One region of the Shewanella sp. SP2S2-4 genome, then DNA from elsewhere that is predicted to be linked to it. Evidence: predicted binding sites of a transcription regulator. Region 1 holds the regulator's gene; the other holds the start of a gene.

Region 1 (5,103 bases):
CAGAGTGACGTGGCCATCATGCTCAACACTAAAATCACATACCAAGATAAAACCCATTTGGGCACTAAACCTAGGGTATATCGCGTTCCTACCAAAAGAGGGGGGATTTGATTATGAACAATACTTGGGGCGACATGGCGCAATATGATCCTGTCACTTGGCACTGGGTCATCGCCGTTTACCTGTTTATGGCGGGGTTATCCGCGGGCAGTTTATTGATTGGCATTGGTTTACGCTGGGCGAATAAGGAACTCAGCGCCGGAGCCGAAAGTAGCATTCTTAAGGCGGCCGCCATTATTGGACCTGTGGCGATTAGCTTAGGTTTAGCCTGCTTAGTGTTTGATTTAACCAAACCATTCCACTTCTGGCTGATCTTAATTCACTATAACTTCCAGTCTGTGATGGCCATTGGGGTGCTGGCGCTGCTGGCGTATTCTCCCTTAGCCTTTGCCTACGCCATTATTGTGCTGCGGGATGACTTACCAAAATGGGGTTTGGGTTTCCTAACACCTATCGCTAAGTTACTTATGCCATTTCGAAAGCTGATTGAAGTATTGTTGTTTGTCCTCGCCATTGGCGTAGGGGCTTACACTGGCTTCTTAATTTCGGCGATGAATGCTTACCCTATGCTCAACACTGCGGTACTGCCTGCGCTGTTTTTAGTGTCGGGTTTATCGGCGGGCGCTGCGGCAAACGCGGTACTGGCACTCTTGCTGTTTAAGACTGACAGCCACGATAAAACTTTAGTCAAGATGCACGGTTTAGAGTTGCCTGTGATGGCAATTGAAATCCTGTTCCTGTTCATGTTGTTCTGCGCCTTGTACTTCAAGGGCGGCGCGGCGTCTGCGGCCTTAGCATCGTTAACTTCTGGGCTATGGGCAAGCGTGTTCTGGATAGGCGTCGTCGGTATAGGTTTTGGTATTCCATTGCTGTTCATGTTGCTACCAGCCGCGACTCGCCATACTAAGGGCGCGATGATCATGGTGGCTTGTGCGAGCTTAACGGGCGTACTCGCCTTAAGACACTTTATTGTGTACGCAGGGCAAAGCTATTTAAGCTGAGTGTAAGCTGGCTTTAGATATTGATAGATAAAGAAAAAGCACTGGCAATGTCAGTGCTTTTTATTGTTTGAATTTTCAGATGATTTGCCAGTACAAGCAGAGCGCTTATTGGGGCAATAACTCGATAACCGATTTCACCGTTAGCACTAAGGCGCTGATGCTGCACAGGACTAAGGTCGCCATTTTAGTTTTATCTTTATCGACACGGCCCACTAATCGCCCCGCGACTAAATACCCTAAAAGCACTGAAGGCAGCAACATTAAGGACAGCCACAGGTGCTTCAATTCTAATAAGCCAGTGATCGCCAGAATGACCATAGCTATGGTGGAGCTAAAAATGAAGAAGGCCGACAGGGCGGCGCGAAACTGCGAGGCATCTTTGCCTGATAATAGAATCGCCATCGGCGGGCCACCAATAGCGGCAATATTACCGAAAATCCCCGAGACGACGCCCGCCCCAAAGAGGGTTTTCTTATTCACTGGCAGGCTGAATTTATACAGGCTGAGGATAACCGCGACAGCCACAATGGCGGCGATGGATAACCCGAGTATGGGCTGAGGCGCAAACAGCAACAGACTCGCGCCGATAAAACCACCGGGCACGCGACCTAGGAGTGCATATTGCAAGCCATTGAATTCTAAATGACCACGCTCACGCACTAAGGTCAGCAGGGCGATGGAGAAACCCATAGCAATAACAGGCGCAGGTACGAGCTGCGGATCGACGATATAAAGCAAAGGACTGGCGACAACCGCTAGGCCAAACCCAATCAGGCTCTGGGTTAAGGCGCCAAGAAACACAATCAGTGAGGCCAGGGCGAGAGTCTGTGGATCTATCATAGAAAACATAGGATTCCATATAAACAAAAAGGGATCGTTAACGATCCCTATTGATGAGCACTGTGATGTAACTTTGCCAGCGACAAGTCGCTATTCCATGTCTTCCCACTCGATCCCCATCTCGTCCATCAGCAACTTGGCTTCGGCGGGAATGCTGTCTGGGCTATCTTTTGACAGATCTTCATCGTTAGGCAATGGCTGGCCAGTGTAGGCGTGCAAAAATGCCTCACACAACAGCTCGCTGTTGGTGGCGTGACGCAAATTATTGACCTGACGACGAGTTCGTTCGTCCGTAAGGACCTTAAGCACTTTGAGCGGAATAGACACAGTAATTTTTTTTACTTGTTCATTCTTCTTGCCATGTTCAGCATAGGGGCTGATGTATTCCCCATTCCATTCAGTCATTGACTCACCTGTTATAACGCTAAATTCGGGGCAGATTTTAAACCCTTACAAACAACAGTCAAATTATTGCTACTATTTCTTTGTGATTGCAAACAGATTTCTTTATGTTTAGACGTCTAAACGTCTTCACGCCTATTGACGATGGCGTTGTGCTTAGGTACATTTAGACGTCCAGACATCTCTATCAGTCTACCGAATTTAGGAGTCCACCCATGGCAGAGCGTCAATTAGCCACACTGGCAGTGCGTCAGGGTATCGAAAGCGATACTCAATATGGCGCAGTTGTGCCACCGATTTATTTGTCGACTAATTACGCCTTCGATGGTCATAAAAATCCTCGCGAATTCGATTACAGTCGTTCAGGCAACCCAACGCGCTGCATTTTAGGCGAAGCATTAGCGCAATTAGAAAAGGGCGCCACTGGCATAGTGACCTGCACTGGCATGGCGGCCATCACCTTAGTGACTACTTTGCTCGGCCCCGATGACCTATTGGTTGTGCCCCACGATTGCTACGGCGGTTCTTACCGTTTATTTACTAATTTGGCGAAGAAAGGCCAGTTTAAGCTGATTGTGGTCGATCAAACCGACAGCCAAGCGTTAGCCGTCGCTATCGCGCAAAATCCTAAGATGGTGTGGCTCGAAACCCCATCGAACCCGCTATTGCGTGTGGTGGATATCGAAGCCATTGCCAAGGCTAGCCATGAGGTCGGCGCGCTGGTGGTGGTTGATAACACCTTTTTATCGCCGATATTGCAACAACCCCTATTGTTAGGCGCGGATATCGTTATCCACTCCACCACTAAATATATCAATGGTCACAGCGATGTGGTTGGCGGCGCTGTGGTTGCCAAAGATGCACAAATTGGCGAAAGCTTACATTGGTGGTCGAACACGTTAGGCTTAACGGGGTCGGCATTTGATAGTTACTTAACCCTGCGCGGCCTACGCACCTTAGCGGTGCGAATTCGTGAACATCAAGCCAATGCCCAGCGCATTGTTGAGGTATTGACGCAAAGCCCTGTGGTGAGCAAAGTTTATTACCCTGGTCTTGCGGATCACCCTGGTCACACCATTGCAGCCAAGCAACAAAAAGGCTTTGGCGCTATGCTGAGTTTTGAGCTCAAGGGCGGCGAGGCCGAAGTGGTGGCCTTTTTAGGTGCACTCAGCTTATTTAGCGTGGCGGAAAGTTTAGGTGGCGTCGAAAGTTTAGTGGCCGTGCCCGCAACTATGACCCACAGAGCCATGGAGCCGCAGGCGCGTTTTGAGGCAGGCATTAAAGACACCCTATTGCGTTTATCGGTGGGTATTGAAGATGCCGCCGATTTAGTTGCAGATATTCAAGCAGGATTAGCCGCCGTTGCGGCTTGTCAGTAGAGGAATAATAGATGGCACGTTGTCACTTACATAAATTTGGTGGCTCCAGTTTAGCGGATGCCGATTGTTATCGTCGAGTCGCCCATATCCTGTTAACCCACGGTCATAGTGATGACCTTGTGGTGGTCTCTGCGGCGGGTAAGAGCACGAATTTCCTGTATAAATTATTAGAGCTGCGCGACGCGGGTCAGTTGTGGCAAGAAGAATTACAAGTGCTGACCAGCTATCAACAGGGGTTGGTAGAGCAGTTATTGTCGAACGAACAAGCCCGCGATCTGCGTGAGCGTTTGGCGACAGATCAGGCGCAACTCATCAGTTTATTGTCCCTCGACGAACGTAACGAATATCAAGTTAACCATGTGGTGAGCTTTGGCGAGCGTTGGTCGGCACGTTTAATGGCGGCGCTGCTGCGCGAATCTGGTGTGGCGGCAAGCCACGTGGATGCCTGTTCAATTTTAGTGGCCGATGAAGCCGCCGTGCCACAAATTCGGGTGCAGGAATCCCGCGCTAAAGTACAAGCGCTGTTGGCCGCCCATCCAAATGAACGACTGGTGATCACAGGCTTTATCTGCGCTAACGAGCGCGGCGATACTTTATTACTTGGTCGTAATGGTTCCGATTTTAGTGCTAGCTTGATTGCCAGCCTTGCCGACATCGAGCGCGTGACCATTTGGACCGATGTGGAAGGGGTGTTCAACGCCGATCCTAATAAGATCAACGATGCAAAATTACTGAAAAGCATGTCACTTGCCGAAGCCGACCGCTTAGCGCGTTTAGGCTCGCCGGTATTGCATTCGCGTACTTTGCAGCCTTTGTTTAATACCGAAGTGAGTTTAGCGGTGCGCTCAAGTTATGCATCACACACCGACTTTACCTTGATTGCGCCCCACAGTTCGTCGGCGAGCGCGCCTGTGGTGACGAACCTCAATGCAGTCGTGCTGTTCGGCTTTAAGCTTACGGGCGAATTAACAAGCCTATTAGATTCGTTGATTGCCGCGGGTTTAACGCCATTGGCACATTGGACGTCTGCCCATCAAAGGGTTGAGCTTGCCTATACCGCTGAAAATCAAAAACAAGTACAAAGATTACTCGATGCCGAGGCAGAAGCATTAGGGATCAGCGAACAACAGATCAACACAGATCTCGGCCTAGTGGCGTTAGTCAGTGCCGATGCAGAACATTATCGACGCAGTTTTGCTCGTTTATTAAGTCGTGATGCTAAACCTTTGTTTAGTGGTGACTTAAGTTTAGTGACGCTGGTGCCTCAGTCGCAGGTGAATTTGTTAACCCAAAAGGTCCACCGTCGCTGCGCTGGGCCGCGTAAACGCATTGGTGTCTTACTGCTCGGCGTGGGCAACATAGGTGAGGCTTGGGTCGATTTGTTTAAGTCGGTGTCGCCATCACTGGATCATGAACTCGAA
Region 2 (5,103 bases), on a different contig from region 1:
CCATTGCTGGCAACAATAATGCCGATGTCACTGCACTGCAAAATGGCGATCTTAACCTTATCGATTTGATTATCGAAGGTGATGAAAACACTGCACAAATTGCTCAAACAGGTAACGGTAACTGGATTGGTGGTGACGCAAGTAGTTCATTTGAAGTAAGCGGTGATAATAACAGCCTGTTGATCACTCAAACAGGTAACGATAACTTAGTACTAGGCTCTCAAGCTGGCAATAACAACAGCATCAGCGTTAATCAATCAGGCAATATGAACGTTGCTACTGTAGTGCAATACTAGTCAATCCTGTTAAAACCACCACAGCTACACTCTTTGGTGGTTTATCAAAAGGGTGTTGAACAAAAAGCGGGAATGTTTAAACAAACATTCCCGCTTTTCTATTCTGACTAACCAGCAATTATTAACATTAACCACTCAAAGCGAAAAGCTAACGATCAATATCTTTAACTACCTAGCTGCACAGCTCAAAGTGGGTCTGATAGGTTTGTGCCCAACGCAACAACTCAACACGATTACGGGACTGGGTTTTACGGAAGATAGAGGAAATGTGAGCCTTCACCGTATGTTCGCTGATGCACAATCTGTGGGCGATTTCTTTATTCCTCGCGCCACTCGACACAAATTGAATAATAGTGCGCTCACGGGAAGTCAGCATCTGTAGCATAGCCACTGTATCGGAGAGCATCTCATTATTGCCATCGAGCTTTTGTACTACACGACGGAACACTTTACTCAGTAATGTTCTGTCGTACCAAAGTTCCTCTGCCACCATTTTACGCAAACCCGTCAACATCAAATCCAAACGTTGATCGGCAAACAACAGGCCACGAATACCGAGTAACATAGCCGACTCTTGATCTAAAGAGTCACGCTCAACTTGGTACAGCGCCACGGGGAAATGTGATACTAAGCGCGAAGCCAGTAAAGGGATCCCCTTGTTATCGAGTGCAGCGCCCTTTTGGGTGATCAGATAAAAACTTCGACGACTCTTATCTAAATCTAATTCCGCCGCATGCTTAACGATACGAGTTTTCAAGCCTATGGATTCAGCGAGTAACGCTAAATGACATGGTGCCGCCATTTGATGTAAAAAAACTAATTCATTAATTGTGCTCAATGACTCTCCTCCCTGAAAAGTATTTTCTATTAGCAAAATGGTATGTTTGACCAGCCTCTTTAGTTAGATTTTTAAACATTCCATTAACCTAGTTGATTCTGACTAGTTAAAGACTGAAAAACATCACCCAAATGTACTATTCCCTTTTAAATCCTAGTAAGTTCGACTAACTGACGGAATATAATTGGAATAACAGCATAAAACTCCATTAGGTTTAACCGACTCACGAAATCTAGTACTTTCAAACTATGAAGACACCCATCGAAAGTTGCAACACAAAAATAACATACAGGCAATAAGAAAGTGTGACAGCTAAATGCCATCACACTCATGTTAGAAGCTTTATGGAAGAATGAACTTATGACTCAAGCTGAAACAATCAGCAACTCACGGCCACTAGCGTCTGAGTTTAAGTGCTGCTATTTGCTTATCTTGAAAACGAGACAATAAAACGAGTGCGACAATTGCGCCAATTAATGCCATTAACATATCTGATTGAGTGTCCCACACATAGCCTTGGGTTCCCAAAAAGGCTTCAGCGCCTTCACCTGTTGCCACTGCAACCCACCATTCAATGAGTTCATAAAACGCCGAAAACGCGAGCACAAAACATGTGACCAAAAACGCACACCAAGCACCGGGTTTGACCGCTTGATTACGCAGCATAATTTCACGCGCTAACATGGCAGGGATAAAACCTTGCGCAAAGTGACCTAACTTGTCGTAATTATTACGTTCTGAACCCATCCAATGGGCAATCGTGTCGAATAATGGCACTTCAGCATAGGTGTAATGCGCGCCGACAAACAGCACACAGCAATGGGCTAACACTAAAACATACACCAGCGGCGTTAATGGGAAGCGTTTGCGGGTAAAAAATAGCAGTGGCACAGCCACTAATGCGGGAGCCGCTTCGAGCCACCAAGTGAAAGGATCTGCGGGATTTATCGCCGACCAAACGAGCACTAAGAGGTAAATAGCACACCACGCGATTTTGTTATTCAATGTTTCTTCCTCTTATGCGATATTGTTCTTAATTTAGAATATTAACTTTAGCCATCTAGCCCTCCACACTGAGTAAAAAAAGTGCTATTTTGGTGGGTGAAGGTTGTCAGCATATCATAAGAAACATTTCTATTAATTAGAGGGTACCCATATCATGGCGAAACATTCGCTGGACAAGGATAAGATCAAGATCCTGCTGTTGGAAGGCGTCCACCAATCTGCAGTCGATGTACTTGAGCGTGCGGGATACACCAACATCGAATACCACAAAGCCTCATTAGGCGATGAAGCATTAATTGAGTCCATCAAAGATGCACATTTCGTGGGACTTCGTTCACGTACCCAATTAACTGCCGAGGTGCTGAAACGTGCCGAGAAGTTGATCGCGATCGGTTGCTTCTGTATCGGAACCAACCAAGTTGATCTTGCCACCGCCGAATCCCTTGGTATCCCAGTATTTAACGCACCATTCTCCAACACGCGAAGTGTTGCCGAACTCGTGATTGGCGAAATCATTATGCTGATGCGCGGTATCCCTGAGCGTAACGCCATCGCCCACCGTGGTGGCTGGATGAAAACCGCCGCTGGCAGCTACGAAGTGCGCGGAAAAACCTTAGGCGTAATCGGTTACGGTCATATCGGTACTCAGCTTGGCATTCTGGCTGAGACGCTGGGCATGCGCGTGGTGTTCTTCGATATCGAAGACAAATTGCCACTGGGTAATGCACAGCAAATTCATTCAATGGAACAATTGCTGGCGCAAGCTGACGTAGTGAGCTTACACGTACCAGAAACCCCACAAACCAAAGACATGATAGGCGCAGCTGAATTTGCGGCGATGAAAAAGGGCAGCATCTTTATCAACGCCTCACGCGGTACTGTGGTTGATATCGAGGCCTTAACGGTCGCCTTGAAAGAGCGTCACCTCGCTGGCGCGGCGATTGATGTGTTCCCAGTTGAGCCGCAATCTAATGACGATGAATTTATCAGCCCACTTCGAGGTCTTGATAACGTATTACTGACACCGCATGTGGGTGGTAGTACTGCTGAAGCCCAAGAAAACATTGGTATCGAAGTCGCGGGCAAGCTCGCTAAATACTCAGATAACGGCTCGACCGTATCTGCAGTTAACTTCCCAGAAGTATCGCTACCTATGCATAAAGGCACCTCACGCTTACTGCATATTCACCAAAACCGTCCTGGCGTGCTGATCAAGATCAACCAAGCCTTCTCGGAAAAAGGCATCAACATTGCCGCGCAATATCTGCAAACTACCGCTGAGATTGGTTATGTGGTCATGGAAGTCGACACTCACCAAGCCGAAGAAGCCTTAGTTGAGTTGAAGGCCATTGAAGGCACACTGCGTACCCGCGTGCTGTTTTAACTGCGTACCCGCGTGCTGTTTAATAGTTAAGCCCAATCGCATTCAGCGTATCGGCTAAAGTACACAGACTGAGGCGCACATATCATTCACAGATATGTGCGCCTTATGCTTTTGAGCCAACAGGAATTCCGTTACAATCTAGCCTCTCACATCGTCTTCATTTTCAGGATCTCGCTATGACTATTTCAGTTTCTACGCCCCATTGGGATCTGGACGCTTCTTTGCCTCCACTCATGCTTGCCAACTTATCTCATATGGGCCTTATTAAAGTGGTTGGAGAACAAGGCCGCAGTTTCATCCATGGCCAAGTGACCACTGACATCAGCTCATTAGCCGATAACCAATGGCGCTGGGGTGCACATTGCGATCCAAAAGGTAAAATGCTGGCCAGTTTCAGGACCTTTGCCATTCAAGATACGCTCTTTATGCTGATGCCAAAGGATGCCATCGAAGTCGATTTACCCCAGTTACAAAAATATGCCGTGTTTAGTAAAGCCACCTTAAGCAATGCATCCGCTGAGTGGACTCTGCTCGGCGTTGCTGGTGAACAGGCAAGCCAATTCGTGAACAAACATTTTGGTGACATTCAGCAAGAGCTCACACTCATTGAAAAGGGTGCGATTTTAAAAGACGCTGAACGTTTTATTTTAGTATTAACACCAGATGCCGCAGCAGCTTTAGTTGCGCAATCGGAACTGAGTGTATTTGACGCCAGTGCATGGCAAGCGTTAGAGATTGCAGCAGGTTACCCCAACCTTGCCGCCAGCCATGCCAGCCAGTACGTACCGCAGATGTGTAATCTACAAGCGGTTAACGGTATCAGCTTCAATAAGGGCTGTTACATGGGGCAAGAAACCATAGCGCGCATGAAATATCGCGGTGGTAATAAACGCGCCCTGTATATTTTGCGCGGTCACACTAGTCTTCAAATCACCCTAGCATCAGGCCTCGAAATCGCGATGGAAGACAGTTTTCGCCGTGGCGGTCAAATCATTGAGTTTGTACAGCGTGGCAATCAAGTCTTGTTAACCGCCGTACTTCCTAATGACACGCCTAATGATACTCAGCTGCGTTTTGCCGACGATGAACAATCACATTTAACGATCCAAGCCCTGCCCTACTCATTAGATGAAGCGTAATGCTTTGATTTAATATAATTAGTATAAAATATTGAAGCAAAATAAAGGCGCCAATGGCGCCTTTACCTTAGTCAATGCACTTCGAGCATCAATTTTCTAAATAAGTATCTCGAATGGCAATTGCTTCTGGCAGGATTTGCTTGAACTCCTCCACCAACTTAGGATCGAAATGTTTTCCCGCTTGATTTTCAAATAGCTCCATAGTTGCTTCAATCGTCCAAGCCTGCTTGTAAGGCCGTTGCGAAGTCAGCGCATCGAACACATCCGCAATCGCGGTGATACGCCCTTCAAGGGGAATTTCTTCACCTACCAAGCCATTGGGGTAACCTGAACCATCCCACTTCTCATGGTGAGTTAAGGCGATACGACGGGCCATTTGCAATAACGGATCGCTATGTTCTCCAATAATTTCTGCACCTATGGCGGCGTGCTGCTGCATAA

The links. The regulator MetJ, encoded in region 1, represses methionine synthesis genes. The targets are predictions, from matches to a motif close to TAGACGTCTAGACGTCTA.
Region 2: a site for MetJ is predicted at 2,188-2,205, ahead of serA (phosphoglycerate dehydrogenase). Genes of this name have one in related genera too.

The regions. Positions count from the first base shown of each region.
Region 1 covers NZ_JAUOER010000020.1:74,618-79,720, reverse strand. The annotation lists gene Q4Q54_RS15535 (4Fe-4S dicluster domain-containing protein) at 1-111, shown strand, start outside; gene nrfD (NrfD/PsrC family molybdoenzyme membrane anchor subunit) at 114-1,061, shown strand; gene Q4Q54_RS15525 (sulfite exporter TauE/SafE family protein) at 1,167-1,910, opposite strand; gene metJ (met regulon transcriptional regulator MetJ) at 1,992-2,306, opposite strand; gene metB (cystathionine gamma-synthase) at 2,519-3,682, shown strand; gene Q4Q54_RS15510 (bifunctional aspartate kinase/homoserine dehydrogenase II) at 3,694-5,103, shown strand, end outside.
Region 2 covers NZ_JAUOER010000006.1:176,350-181,452, forward strand. The annotation lists gene Q4Q54_RS07340 (curlin) at 1-296, shown strand, start outside; gene Q4Q54_RS07345 (helix-turn-helix transcriptional regulator) at 469-1,134, opposite strand; gene Q4Q54_RS07350 (DUF2238 domain-containing protein) at 1,531-2,139, opposite strand; gene serA (phosphoglycerate dehydrogenase) at 2,294-3,523, shown strand; gene ygfZ (tRNA-modifying protein YgfZ) at 3,700-4,662, shown strand; gene Q4Q54_RS07365 (two-component system response regulator) at 4,751-5,103, opposite strand, start outside.